DNA from 3 places in the Citrobacter sp. GW821-FHT07H02 genome. Region 2 is predicted to be linked to each of the others. Evidence: predicted binding sites of a transcription regulator. Region 2 holds the regulator's gene; each other region holds the start of a gene.
The links. The regulator CRP, encoded in region 2, controls carbon source genes, mostly activating them, when cyclic AMP is high. The targets are predictions, from matches to a motif close to ATGTGANNNNNNTCACAT.

Region 1 (5,016 bases), on a different contig from region 2:
ATGAAATGCAGGCACTCTACGCAGCACCACCATTACAGGCTGTGACGGTGCCGGATGAGTTCGAACGCAAGCGTGAAGCCATCAAGCAAGAAATGGCGCCAGGTGCGCGCACCACCACGCACCGGTTTAAGGTGTAACTCAATCAGCTCCACTAATACGGGGCTTAGTTTTATCTGGGTATAGCGGCTCTATTGAGGGAGCCGTTAATTTTTCGGATGATACATTCTTCCTGTTGATCAACATTTATTTATAGAGGGTTGCTTCACCGTAGACCTGCCCAGCATCATTACTCTCAGTAGTAATCGTATATGCTGATGCACCGCTGTTAATTGCTTCCGATTTAAGGGTGCTTTCAACATCTTCAACACTGTTTCCCTTTGCAGTGAGGGTGCCGCTCATGTGACTGGCAGAGTTCCCATTGGTAAGAGAATCAACAGCAAAAGTCGTTATCGGAAGAGCTATCAGGATCACAGCTATTGAAAAGTGAAGTAAATTTTTCATCATTACATCCTCCTAGCTTATGAGTGATTAAACATAATCACCTCATAAATTATAGGTGAAATGACACAGAAAAATGTCAAGATTAAATGGGATAATTCTTCTCTACTCCCCACACGCCGAGTCAGTACGTGATTTTCTTCGTGAATATTGTGGTGAAGATGCTTTCGAATTTGTGGAAGTAGATAGCGTTATGAAGCGCATTGTAGATATTGGCATGCGCATGTTGCAGCCGCATGAACTCTACCGCGCTCAAGGCTTCCTGGAGTGGTACATCATCGATCAGGATTATCGGGGTCAGAAATACGCGAAGGACAAGCAGGTAGCGCGATGTGGTAACGCTGTTCCGCCGCCATTTGCAGAGGCATTAGTGCGAGCTAATTTACCTGAGCTTTGTCAGCATAAAGAGATTGCCGCTTAATAAAACACAGTTAATTCAACCCGCTACGGCGGGTTATTTTTCATCAATGCTGACATGAACTAACAGTTTGTGCTTAAGACAGAGCGTAGTCTGGATAATGACTTTATTCACTGGACGATATCGGTGGTGATTATTTATCACGGTGATAGGTGAAAGGCGGGGGGATAAAAAAGCCCGCGCAACGCGGGCCTGGGAAGACGGGAAGTTAGAACTGGTAAACCAGACCAACAGCAACGATGTCATCTGTTGCGATGCCGTTGTCAGCATAAAACTCGTCATCTTCATCCAACAGGTTGATTTTATAATCAACATAGGTGGACATGTTTTTGTTGAAGTAGTAGGTCGCACCAACTTCAACGTATTTGACCAAATCTTTGTCGGTGTAACGAGGGTTGCCTTTACTATCGTGATCCCAACCACCTAAATCTGAGCCTTTAGATTGCAGGTAGGCCAGAGAAGGACGCAGACCAAAGTCGAACTGGTACTGTGCAACGGCTTCAAAGTTCTTTGTTTTATTGGCGATGCCACCTTCACTACCATCACCACTGCCGTAGTACGTCATGTTGCGAGTTTCTGCATACATTGTTGCCAGATAAATGTTATTAGCATCATATTTAGCGCCAACGGTCCAGGCTTCTGCCGTTTCGCCACCGGCATAGCTGTTAGCATGAGAACGATCCCCGTAACCACGAGTCACCTGATCATCAGTACGGTCTGAGGCAGAATATGCAGCACCCAGACTTAAACCAAAGTCAAAGTCATAGGAGGTAGACATACCGAAACCATCACCGTTTTCTTTGGCTAATTTACGGCCCTGGCTGTTACCAGAACCTTCCTGGCCAGCACTGCTGCCTTCATTATTACCCTGATACTGTAATGCAAAGTTCAAACCGTCTACCTGGCCGAAGAACCCATTATTACGATAAGTAGCAACGCCGTTAGCACGACCTAACATGAACACATCAGTCTGAGTGTAGGTATCGCCACCATACTCTGGCAGCATATCAGTCCATGCCTCTACGTCGTAAACTACGCCATAATTACGACCATAATCAAAGGTGCCATTCTGGCCAAAACCTAAACCCGCAAAGCCCAGACGAGTCCAGGAGTCGCCTTTGTCACCTTCAGTACCATTTGCCTGAATGTTATATTCCCACTGACCGTAACCAGTGAACTGATCTGCGATCTGCGTTTCACCTTTGAAACCGAAACGGACATAAGTCATGTCACCGTCACTGCCGGTATCGTCAGAGAAGTAGTGCAGACCATCAACCTTTCCGTATAGATCGAGTTTATTGCCGTCTTTATTATATACTTCAGCCGCATTTGCTGCGCCTGCCGCTAATAATGCCGGGACAAGCAATGCCAGAACTTTTCTTTTCATTATATATATCCTTATGATAATAATTCGTATGAATATGTACTCTATCCGGGGGAGTACATTGAGATACTATTCTATGAAGTTCATTGTTTTTTAAAAATAACATGTAACAAATCTATTTAAAATAATTCAAATTGTTTCTGAAGACTTTATTATAAATAATTAAATATGGCTCAGTTTGTTTTTATTGTCTGTAATTATGTTTAACTTTCATTTGGTTATGATTTGTCTCACTAAAATTATCTGAATTAATAATATTGAGTGTATTAATAATGTTTGTCTGTGGTATTTGGTTCAGGAAAAAACGGCAGAGATGCCGGCAATGAAGTATTGCTAAAGTGAATAGTAAATGGATAATAACGGGCTATTCTGGCATAAAATTAAAATGATGCGCTGTTGTTAATTTCATTCATGAGATTAATAATTTAAATCTCTGCTGTTGACACTTTTTGTTTCTTGTCTGGACTGACAAGGCTTTCGAAGCCTTAACTAAAATTGCCTGAGATCAATGTATATGTAAAATAAATAACCAAAGCTCGTATAGCGCCTTACTTCACAGTTGAATGTGATTATAATCACAAAGTTGTGTAAATTTCGTCGTTTTAGTTACATCACGAAAGCGGAGTATAAATTGACCAATATGGAAGAAAAAGCAAACCGCAGTCTGGGCGGAAAACTGGCGTTGTGGGTTTTTTATGCTTTTTGCAGCTATTTTGTCTGGGCCATGGCGCGGTATATCTGGGTGATGAGCAACCTTCAGTCAGTGCCTGTTCCTGGCATGGAGAGTGATCTGGGGTCAACGGCAGGCAAGTGGCTGGGAGCTTTGCTGGGATTTGTTGTGTTGAGCCTGGTGGGCGTCATCCTGGGGGGAATTGCATGGTACACAAGACCTCGTGATATTCGGCGTGAAGGTGGCAGAGAAAGTTGCTAACGTGAAGCCTTTACACGAGGAGAGGCGACATGAGTCTGCAACAGTGGCAACGAGAGTTTGAGAGTTGGCTTAGCGATCATCATCGGGAGCAGGACGCTGCCCATGATATTTTTCATTTTCGTCGTGTCTGGGCGACAGCGCAAAAACTGTCTGCTCATGAAACGGTAGACGGATTAGTGGTGCTGACGGCATGTTACTTTCATGACATTATCAGCCTCCCTAAAAACCATCCTGAACGCCACCGTTCGTCCGTGTTAGCGGCGAAAGAGGCCAGCCGTATATTAATGAATGATTTCCCGTCATTCCCCCCATCACGGATACCCGCGGTCGTTCATGCGATCGAGGCCCACAGTTTTAGCGCAAAAATTGTACCAACCACGCTCGAGGCGAAAATCGTGCAGGATGCCGACCGGTTGGAAGCCCTCGGTGCCATTGGCCTGGCCCGCGTATTTGCGGTATCGGGGGCGCTGGGCGTGGCATTGTTTGATGCCGAGGATCCTTTTGCCCAGAACCGTTCCCTCAACGATAAACAGTTTGCGCTCGACCATTTCCAGAGCAAATTACTGGTGCTGCCGAAAACCATGCAAACAGCCAAAGGAAAAGCGCTGGCGAAGCACAACGCCGATTTCCTGGTGGCGTATATGGCGAAACTGAGCGCAGAGCTGAACGGTGAGTATGAATCGCTGGATCACACCGTTATTCAGTCTTTTAGCGCTGACTGATAGCGTTCACACCCGAAACGTAAATACCTTCATTTTATGTTAACCTGTCGAATATCAATTTTGGCCGGTCAAATGTATGCAGGATAATCTTTCAGTTACAGGCGTTCAGGATCTGATGACAGACAATACCGGCATCGCGGTTCAGGCGATGCTGGATAAATTGCTGGAAATCTACGATGTGAAAACGCTGGTGGCGCACCTTAATAGCGTTGGGGAGAATCACTGGAGCCCGGCCATTTTAAAACGCGTCGTGGCGAATGCCGCATGGCATCGGTTGAGTGATAACGAATTTGCCCATCTTAAAACGTTGCTACCGACGCCGCCGGCGCATCATCCCCATTATGCTTTTCGCTTTATCGATCTTTTCGCCGGAATAGGCGGAATACGCCGTGGATTTGAAGCGATAGGCGGGCAATGCGTGTTTACCAGCGAATGGAATAAACACGCAGTGCGAACGTATAAAGCAAACTGTTACTGCGATCCCCAGACGCATCACTTCAATGAAGATATTCGTGATATTACCCTGAGTCATCATGATGGCGTGACGGACCAGCAGGCCGCCGAACATATTCGCCAGCATATACCGCAGCACGATGTTCTGTTGGCGGGGTTTCCTTGTCAGCCGTTTTCACTCGCCGGGGTATCAAAGAAAAATGCGATGGGCCGTGCGCATGGTTTTGCCTGTGATACGCAGGGCACGCTGTTCTTTGATGTGGTGCGGATCATTGATGCCTGTCGTCCCGCGATTTTCGTGCTTGAGAACGTGAAGAACCTGAAGAGTCACGATCAGGGCAAAACGTTCCGTATTATTATGCAGACGCTTGATGAACTGGGCTACGACGTGGCGGATGCCGCCGATAATGGTCCTGATGATCCGAAGATCATCGATGGGCGGCATTTCTTGCCCCAGCATCGCGAACGTATCGTCCTGGTAGGGTTTCGGCGAGATCTGAACCTGAAAGCCGATTTTACATTGCGGGATATTGTGACGCGCTATCCGCAGCGTCGTGTCACGCTTGCTGAACTGCTGGAACCCGCCGTTGAAGCAAAATACGTTCTGACG
Region 2 (5,016 bases):
GTCCGTCATACTCCAGACGCTGCTGGCAGCGCTGGAGCGCAATTTCGCACGATTCCAGATAGCGTTGCGCAAGGTCTGGCGTCAGCATCGTATGTTCCCGCGCCAGTGTGGTCATTGCATTGATGTGCTCGACAATAAACTGGCTGTGCGTTACCCACAGTTTCATATCTGCCAGATAGTGCGCGTTAAATCCGGGTTCCTGCATGGACTGATTCAGCGAGTTGTACAGCGTGTTGTGCGCCTGATTGACACGCATACGCTGATACGCGAGCGGCGTTGCCTGTGGATTGCTGCTGAGGATCAGGCGGATGGCTTCCTGGTCAGCTTCCAGCGCGTCGTGGGCGTTTTTGCGCAACAGACCGCTCTGCCACTGCGGCCAGAGCCAGACCGTTCCGCCAAACGCGATCAGGCAGCCAATCACCGTATCAATAAACCGCGGCACAATGTACTGCTCGCCATTTAACGTCAGCAATTGCAGGGTATACACCGCAGTGACCGTAAACCCAACCGTTGCCCAGCCGTAGTTTTTACGAATGATCAGATAACTCACCAGCGTAATGACCAGCATGCCCGCCAGCGTGAAGCCTTCAGGGATGTGGAAGTGTAGCGTCACACCCGCAATCACCAGTCCAACCAGCGTGCCCGCCGAACGGTGTAGTATGCGAACCCGCGTCGCGCCGTAGCCGTTTTGCGTTACAAACAGCACCGTCATCAGGATCCAGTACGGTTTCGGCAGATGTAACGCGCTGCCCATCAGGCTGGCGATACTCAGCATTACGCTGATGCGCCCGGCATTTCGCAAAGCGGGCGATTTGAAGGACAGATAGTTTTTTAGGGCCGGGATCAGCGGGAGTCGGCGTTGTTTATCCGCCATCAGGTCGCGGGCATAGAGTGGGCGTTGGGTCCGCAATACACGGGCAATGCGGCTAAAGTGCCAGTAACAGAACTGACCCACCGGGTTATCGGGATGCTGGTTGGCGATTTTCTCCAGCGCGCCAATCTGCTTTTCCATGCTAAAGCGAGTCGGCAGGCGGTGATACAGAATGTCATCCGCCAGGATGCGCAAGCGCGCAGCGACCGTTTGCGCGTTCCAGCGAATCACCTGCTCCGCATGGCTGCGTTCGACCAGCTTTTGCACCTCTTCTGGCTGATGCAGACTGACGGAGATATGTTCCTGTAAGTCCAGCGCTTCCTGGAAGGCCCGCAGCAGGCGTTTATATTCATTATTGTGATGTGCCGACAGCATGTGCATTTGCTGGTAACACTGGGTGATGAGATCCACCGCCTTCTGTTGGCGTACCAACAAGGGCGGCAGCGCTTTTTCAGGATCGGCATGCTGGGTGAGCAGACTGTATTTGGCTTCGCAGTAGTCGGCCAGCTCGCGGTACAACAAACTGAGTGACTCGCGTAGCGGTTGTTCACGCCAGAGCCAGAACCAAAACCAGTTAAAAAGCCCGTACCACAGGGTGCCCAGGGCATAGATCAGCAACGGCTCCCAGACGGGCATGTTACCGGCCAGGCTTAGCGTGAAAATAGCGGCGATAAGCGAGGCAGGCAGGAGTCGGGCATGCAAGGCGCTGAGTTCCGCCGTCACGCCAAGAATCAGCGTTAAACCCGTCAGAATCAGCGGTAGCGGTATTGCTTGCGCGAGCAGTAGCTGCATGGCCAGGCTGCATCCGGCAAACAGCGATGCGCCAATGACTAAGCGTTTGAAAAAGCGTTTGTGGGGAGTATCAAGCCCGGCAATGTTGCAGCAGGCGGGAACGAGAGAAAAGAGCAATCCCAGATGCAACTGGCCAATGATAAGGCCGATCGCCACAGGCAAACACAGCACCAGCGTTTGCCGCAGTGCGTAGTTGATTTCAGGGTGATAAATCAGTCTTCGCCACATCGGTGCCAACAAAAATGGCGCATTACAGGGTAATACGCCATTTCGACGGGGTTAACGAGTGCCGTAGACGACGATGGTCTTACCGTGCGCGGAGATCAGGTTCTGATCTTCCAGCATTTTCAGAATACGACCAACGGTTTCGCGAGAACAGCCAACGATCTGACCGATCTCCTGACGGGTGATTTTGATTTGCATGCCGTCCGGGTGAGTCATCGCATCGGGTTGCTTCGCCAGGTTCAGCAGAGTCTGAGCGATACGACCAGTTACGTCGAGGAAGGCAAGGTTGCCGACTTTTTCGGACGTAACTTGCAGGCGACGAGCCATCTGGGAAGACAGGCGCATCAGAATATCCGGGTTCACCTGGATCAGTTGGCGAAATTTTTTGTAGGAGATTTCAGCGACTTCACAGGCCGTTTTTGCACGTACCCATGCACTGCGTTCCTGGCCTTCTTCAAACAGGCCTAATTCGCCAATGAAATCGCCCTGATTCAGATAAGAAAGGATCATCTCTTTCCCTTCTTCGTCTTTAATCAGCACTGCCACTGAGCCTTTAACGATGTAGTACAACGTTTCTGCTTTTTCACCCTGGTGAATCAGCGTGCTCTTCGACGGGTACTTATGAATGTGGCAATGAGACAAGAACCATTCGAGAGTCGGGTCTGTTTGCGGTTTGCCAAGCACCATGCGCGGTTATCCTCTGTTATAAGCTGTCTCCAGAGCCAGAAAACGACGCTGTCTCTGGGGTTGCCAAAATATGCTTCCCGCTGCCAGGGAAGGGGGCTGCTAAAAATGTACTGCAGCCTGTAATGTGATGTCCTCTGCATACATGCAGTACGTCAATGTATTACTGTAGCATCCTGACTGTTTTAGCATAGCTTTCGCCGTGTGTCTCCTGGTGTCTCGCTTCAGCATGATGCAGGTCGCCTTCCATTGCGAGATTTGTTATGTCCGCGTAATCTGTCAGGAAAATTGAAACATTGGAGTTACGAAATATGCAAGCGCGTGTGAAATGGGTCGAAGGGCTAACCTTCCTGGGAGAGTCTGCTTCCGGCCACCAAATTTTGATGGATGGTAACTCCGGTGATAAAGCGCCGAGTCCGATGGAAATGGTGTTAATGGCCGCGGGTGGCTGCAGTGCGATTGATGTGGTGTCTATTCTGCAAAAGGGACGCCAGGATGTGACCAACTGCGAAGTGAAGCTCACTTCCGAGCGTCGTGAAGAGGCGCCGCGCCTGTTCACGCATATCAATCTGCATTTCATTGTGACTGGCAATGACCTGAAAGACGCCGCCGTTTCGCGCGCTGTTGATCTTTCTGCAGAAAAATATTGTTCTGTTGCGTTGATGCTGGAAAAAGCGGTGAATATCACGCACTCATACGAAGTGATTGCCGCGTGATCTCAGGTTGCCGGAGGGCGTGACGCTTATCCGGCAACGCTGCGCATTATTCGATTTTTTTGCCTTCCATCAGTCGCTGAACCAGCGGCAGCATAATCAACTCCATCGCCAGTCCCATTTTGCCGCCCGGCACGACTAATGTATTGATGTGGGAAATGAATGAACCCTGAAGCATCGCCAGCAACCAGGGAAAATCGATCCCTTCCAGATTACGAAAATGAATAACGACAAAGCTCTCGTCTAATGACGGGATGCCTTTTGCCGCAAAGGGATTCGAGGTGTCTACCGTGGGTACACGCTGGAAGTTAATATGCGTACGGGAGAACTGCGGGGTGATGTAGTTGATGTAATCATCCATTGAGCGAACCACCGAATCCATCACCGCCTCGCGGGAGTGTCCGCGCTCGCTGGTGTCGCGGATCAGTTTTTGTATCCACTCCAGGTTCACGATCGGTACTACGCCAACCAGTAAATCCACATGGCGCGCCACGTTATGGTGCGGCGTCACTACGCCGCCGTGCAGCCCTTCATAGAACAGGACGTCGGTCGGTTCAGGCAAGGGTTGCCACGGCGTGAAGGTTCCCGGCACCTGATTCCACGGTACTGCTTCATCGTAGGTATGCAGATATTTCCGCGACTGGCCTTTGCCCACTTGTCCGTACTCGCTGAACGTTTGTTCCAGCAGGCCAAAATCATTGGCTTCGGGGCCGAAATAACTGATATGCCGCCCGGCGTCCCGCGCTTTGCGGATCGCCATGTCCATTTCCGGGCGGGTATAGCGGTGAAAACTGTCGCCTTCCACCTCGGCGGCACGCAGATTTAACTGTGAAAAAATTTTACGGAACGCGAGGCTGGTGGTGGTGGTCCCCGCGCCGCTGGACCCTGTTACCGCAATCACTGGATGTTTGGCAGACATAACAACTCCATGAATAAACACTCGTTTTAGTATAGTCGGCCCTCAGCGGGGGATTACTCGTGCAACTGCTTTTTGGGCATAATATTGACCGTTTCGTGGAGTTCGGACCACACCAGAACGGCCTCGCCACACTGTAGCTGACGTTTGACGTCGGCGACTTTTTGCGCAAGCGAACGTTCATGTTCACCATAATCGGTGCCTTCGCGCAATACAAAGCTTTCAATCAGGTTATCCAGCGTTTCAGGGGACAACTCCTGCCAGGGGATCATCATGATTATGCTTCCAGATACGTGGTGAGCCAGTCAGGGATACGCGATTCAAGCCACATTTCAGGGCGGCGCAGCGTCCCGCCGATAAAGCCGACATGCCCGCCATGCTCGGTTAATTGATACTCTACCTGCGGCGGCAGATTCTCGGGGTTCGGGATCACATGACTGTCCATAAACGGATCGTCTTTCGCGTGAATAATCAGCGTGGGTTTGGCGATCTGATTGAGCAACGGCATGGCGCTACATTGACGATAATAGTCTATCGCATCAGCAAAACCGTGAATTTTAGCAGTAATAAGATCATCAAAATCACGGATACGCCGTACCGCTTTTAACTGCGCCAGATTGACAGGGAGCGTGCCGGGATAGGCCGCCAGTTTGCGTGACGCGTTGGCTTTGAGCAGATTGAGCAGGTAGCGCTGGTAAACGCGCGAAAACCCTTTTTCCATGTGATAGCTGCAGGCTTCAAGCACGAAAGGTGCGGAGACAATCACTGCCGCATCGACAGGAATCCCCCGACCTTCTTTCGCCAGCAGGCAGGCC
Region 3 (5,016 bases), on a different contig from region 2:
TAATTGCCCCAATCTCAGTAAATAGAACTTCTACCGCAGTAACTAACGAGTAGCAAAACGATGAGTCTGAACCTGGTAAGTGAACAATTGCTAGCAGCGAATGGCCTGAAACATCAGGATCTGTTCGCTATTCTGGGCCAACTGGCCGAACGCCGTCTTGATTACGGCGATCTCTATTTTCAGTCGAGCTATCACGAATCCTGGGTTTTAGAAGACCGCATCATTAAAGATGGTTCTTACAACATCGATCAGGGCGTCGGTGTACGTGCGGTCAGCGGTGAAAAAACCGGATTTGCTTACGCGGATCAGATAAGCCTGCTGGCGCTTGAACAAAGTGCTCACGCGGCGCGTACCATTGTGCGGGACAGTGGGGACGGTAAAGTGAAAACGCTGGGTGCCGTGGAGCATCAGGCGCTTTATACCTCCGCTGATCCGCTGCAGAGCATGAGCCGTGAAGAGAAGCTGGACATTCTGCGTCGCGTGGACAAAGTGGCGCGTGAAGCCGACAAACGAGTGCAGGAAGTGACTGCCAGCCTGACCGGCGTTTATGAGCTTATTCTGGTTGCTGCGACCGACGGTACGCTGGCGGCAGATGTTCGCCCGCTGGTGCGCCTGTCTGTCAGCGTACAGGTTGAAGAGGACGGCAAACGCGAGCGCGGTGCCAGCGGCGGCGGCGGTCGTTTTGGCTATGAGTTTTTCTTAGGCTCGCTGGACGGCGAAGTGCGCGCGGATGCGTGGGCAAAAGAAGCGGTACGTATGGCGCTGGTGAATCTCTCTGCGGTTGCTGCGCCGGCGGGAACGCTGCCGGTGGTATTGGGCGCAGGCTGGCCGGGCGTGTTGTTGCACGAAGCGGTAGGGCACGGACTGGAAGGCGATTTCAACCGTCGTGGCACGTCAGTGTTCAGCGGCCATATGGGTGAACTGGTGGCTTCTGAGCTTTGTACCGTGGTTGACGACGGCACGATGGTTGACCGTCGTGGATCTGTCGCCATCGATGACGAAGGGACGCCAGGCCAGTACAACGTATTGATTGAAAACGGCATTCTGAAAGGGTACATGCAGGATAAACTGAATGCGCGTTTGATGGGCGTTGCGCCGACAGGGAACGGGCGTCGTGAGTCTTATGCGCACCTGCCAATGCCGCGTATGACCAACACCTACATGTTGCCAGGAAAATCCACACCGCAGGAAATTATCGAATCGGTTGAATTCGGGATCTACGCGCCTAACTTTGGCGGCGGCCAGGTGGACATCACTTCCGGTAAGTTTGTGTTCTCGACCTCAGAAGCCTATCTGATCGAAAACGGAAAAGTGACGAAGCCGGTCAAAGGCGCCACGCTGATTGGCTCAGGTATTGAAGCCATGCAGCAAATTTCGATGGTCGGCAATGACCTGAAACTGGATAACGGCGTTGGCGTCTGCGGTAAGGAAGGGCAAAGCCTGCCGGTTGGCGTGGGTCAGCCGACGCTGAAGGTGGATAACCTGACGGTGGGTGGCACTGCCTGATTATCAGAGGCCGGATATACCCGGTCTGTGAATTTGATTCTTGCTCCAGGCCCGATACGCGCAGCGCTATCGGGCCTTTATTACTTTTCCTTTCCTCTGCCGTACATCCCCTGAAACAGCTTCGCCACGTCGACAAAGTAGTCCGTCAGATAGTTGATTACAACCTGCACTTTTAAGGGCAGTTTGTCTTTTTCGGTGTACAACGCGTAGACCGGACGGGGATCCGACTGATAACGGGGCAGTAAGATCTCAAGCTCTCCCCGATTGATCTCGTTGATCACCCACATCAGCGGGACGTAGGCGATCCCGGCACCTACCGTCAGCCAGCGGCTGAGCGTCATAGGATCGTTGGTCACGAATCTTCCCTGAGGGATTAGCCGGGTGGAGATCCCTTCCGGGGCGATCAGCTCAAATTCGTTATCCGGTCGCACGCTGTATTCCAGCCAGGAGTGGTTGCTGAGATCGGCGGGTTTTTCCGGTACGCCAAATTGTGCGAGATAGCTTTTTGCGGCGCAGACCACCATCGGCATGGCTCCCAGACGGCGAGAAAACAGGCTCGAGTCCTGCAACGCGCCGACCCGAATCACAACGTCCAGACCGTCGGCAATCAGGTCAGGGGCTGGAATACCTGTCACCAGGTTCACCGTGAGCCCGGGGTATTCTTTCAGCATCCTGGCGGTCAGTCCGGCAAGGACATTTTGCGCCATGGTTGAAGAACAACCGATACGCAACGTACCGATAGGGGTGTTGTTAAACGCATAGAGCTGCTCATGCACATCCTGGACTTCATGCAACATTCGGCGGCAGCCCTGGTAGTAAATTTTACCGGCTTCGGTAAGGCCAATGCTGCGAGTACTGCGGTTCAGCAGCTTCACCTGCAGTTCATCTTCCAGTTTTGCCACGGTCTGGCTAATGGAGGAGACGCTCATTTGTAGCTGTCTGGCAGCGGCGGTAAAGGAGCCAAATTCGACCACTTTGGCAAACACCGACATCCGTTTTAATCGTTCCATTATTCACTCTGGCTTAAAAGTGATTTAGATCACATATTATAGATAACAGCATAACAGTTACGCTAATATATTATTATTCAAATAACAGCAGTGTCGCTCTCGCCTGGCTTTCCTTGCCCTTCTCTGCGGTGACATTGGCTAATAACGCTATCGCCTGCACTCTCTCTACAATCAAGGTCAACATGAGTCTGTTTCCCGTTATCGTGGTGTTTGGGCTGTCCTTCCCACCGATATTTTTCGAACTTCTTTTATCACTGGCGATTTTCTGGCTGGTGCGCCGGGTGCTGGTACCGACAGGTATCTATGATTTCGTATGGCATCCGGCTCTGTTTAATACCGCGCTCTATTGCTGCCTTTTTTATCTGATATCGCGCATGTTTGTTTGAGGCTGAAGTGAAAACACTAACAAGAAAAATCTCCCGTACGGCCATTACGCTGGTACTGGTCATCCTGGCTTTTATCGCCATTTTTCGTGCCTGGGTTTATTACACCGAGTCACCGTGGACGCGCGATGCGCGTTTCAGCGCGGATGTGGTGGCCATTGCGCCAGATGTGGCAGGACTTATCACCCATGTTAATGTTCGCGATAACCAACTGGTGAAAAAGGATCAGGTGCTGTTCACCATCGATCAGCCGCGCTATATAAAGGCGCTTGAAGAGGCCGAAGCCGATGTGGCGTATTACCAGGTGTTGTCGCAGGAAAAACGCCTGGAGGCCGGTCGCCGCAACCGTCTTGGCGTTCAGGCGATGTCTCGTGAAGAGATCGATCAGGCCAACAACGTTCTGCAAACCGTATTACACCAGCTCGCGAGAGCGCAGGCTACCCGTGACCTGGCGAAATTAGATCTCGAACGGACCGTGATTCGCGCACCGGCAGACGGTTGGATAACCAACCTGAACGTCTATACCGGTGAGTTTATTACCCGTGGTTCCACGGCAGTTGCTCTGGTGAAACAGAACTCTTTTTATGTCCTGGCGTATATGGAGGAAACCAAGCTGGAGGGCGTTCATCCGGGCTATCGTGCGGAAATTACGCCGCTGGGCAGTAATCGGGTATTAAAAGGAAGTGTGGACAGTGTGGCGGCGGGGGTCACGAATGCCAGCAGTACCCGCGATGCGAAGGGCATGGCGACGATTGATTCCAACCTCGAATGGGTGCGACTGGCGCAGCGTGTTCCGGTGCGGATCCGTCTTGATGACCAGCAGAACAATCTGTGGCCAGCAGGTACAACGGCGACGGTCGTGATTACCGGTCAGCAGGATCGTGATGAAAGTCAGGACTCCTTCTTTCGCAAATTAGCGCATCGTCTGCGCGAGTTTGGTTAATCATGATGGGGATGTTCACCATCGCCAGCCAACACGTTCGCTTTGCGATAAAGCTGGCGTGCGCGATTGTGCTGGCTCTGTTTGTTGGCTTTCACTTTCAGCTTGAAACGCCGCGCTGGGCGGTACTGACTGCGGCGCTTGTTGCAGCGGGTCCGGCGTTTGCTGCCGGAGGCGAACCGTATTCTGGCGCCATCCGCTATCGCGGTATGTTGCGCATCATCGGAACCTTTATCGGCTGTATCGCCGCGCTGGCGATCATCATCACCATGATTCGCGCACCGCTGCTGATGATTCTGGTGTGCTGTATCTGGGCGGGATTTTGCACCTGGATCTCTTCTCTGGTGCGCCTTGAAAACTCCTATGCATGGGGGCTTTCGGGGTATACCGCACTTATTATCGTCATCACCATTCAAACGGAACCGCTATTGACGCCGCAGTTCGCCCTTGAGCGCTGTAGCGAGATTGTGATTGGTATCGTCTGCGCCATCATCGCGGATCTGATTTTCTCTCCACGATCGGTGAAGCAAGAGGTTGATCTTGAACTGGATAACCTGCTCATCGCGCAATATCAACTGATGCAACTGTGTATTAAACACGGTGACAGTGAGGAAGTGGACCGGGCCTGGAGTGCGCTTGTGCGGCGTACTGCGGCACTGGATGGCATGCGCAGCAATCTGAACATGGAGTCCTCGCGCTGGGGGCGTGCTAACCGACGTCTGAAGGCGCTGAATACGCTCTCCCTGACGCTGATTACGCAATCCTGCGAAACCTACATGATTCAAAATACGCGTCCGGAGCTGATCACCGATACGTTTCGTGAGTTGTTTGAAACCCCTGTTGAAACTGCGCAGGATGTACATCGACAGCTCAAGCGCATGCGCCGCGTGATCGCCTGGACGGGTGAGCGGGAAACGCCTGTCACTCTGTACACCTGGGCTGGGGCAGCAACGCGGTATCTGTTATTGAAACGCGGCGTGGTGGGTAATACGAAAATCAGTGCGACTGAAGAAGAGATTTTACAGGGTGAGCCCGTGGTGAAGGTGGAGTCTGCCGAGCGTCACCATGCGATGGTCAACTTCTGGCGCACCACCTTGTCATGTGTGCTGGGGACGTTGTTCTGGCTGTGGACGGGATGGACGTCTGGTAGCGGTGCGATGGTGATGATTGCCGTCGT

Region 1: drpB (cell division protein DrpB) is a predicted target of CRP. The motif match lies at 2,864-2,881, and genes of this name have one in related genera.
Region 3: aaeR (HTH-type transcriptional activator AaeR) is a predicted target of CRP. The motif match lies at 2,534-2,551, and genes of this name have one in related genera.

The regions. Positions count from the first base shown of each region.
Region 1 is NZ_JBWKPZ010000018.1:98,284-103,299, reverse strand. It holds gene AC07NP_RS17175 (hypothetical protein) at 6-137, shown strand; gene AC07NP_RS17170 (YdgH/BhsA/McbA-like domain containing protein) at 244-504, opposite strand; partial or broken gene AC07NP_RS17165 (DNA cytosine methyltransferase) at 617-919, shown strand; gene ompC (porin OmpC) at 1,125-2,303, opposite strand; gene drpB (cell division protein DrpB) at 2,941-3,231, shown strand; gene AC07NP_RS17150 (phosphohydrolase) at 3,261-3,953, shown strand; gene AC07NP_RS17145 (DNA cytosine methyltransferase) at 4,030-5,016, shown strand, end outside.
Region 2 is NZ_JBWKPZ010000002.1:381,308-386,323, forward strand. It holds gene AC07NP_RS04885 (YccS/YhfK family putative transporter) at 1-1,891, opposite strand, end outside; gene crp (cAMP-activated global transcriptional regulator CRP) at 1,943-2,575, opposite strand; gene AC07NP_RS04895 (OsmC family protein) at 2,884-3,288, shown strand; gene AC07NP_RS04900 (phosphoribulokinase) at 3,335-4,204, opposite strand; gene AC07NP_RS04905 (YheU family protein) at 4,258-4,476, opposite strand; partial or broken gene AC07NP_RS04910 (hydrolase) at 4,479-5,016, opposite strand, start outside.
Region 3 is NZ_JBWKPZ010000025.1:34,020-39,035, reverse strand. It holds gene tldD (metalloprotease TldD) at 61-1,506, shown strand; gene aaeR (HTH-type transcriptional activator AaeR) at 1,587-2,516, opposite strand; gene aaeX (p-hydroxybenzoic acid efflux pump operon protein AaeX) at 2,699-2,902, shown strand; gene aaeA (p-hydroxybenzoic acid efflux pump subunit AaeA) at 2,910-3,842, shown strand; gene aaeB (p-hydroxybenzoic acid efflux pump subunit AaeB) at 3,848-5,016, shown strand, end outside.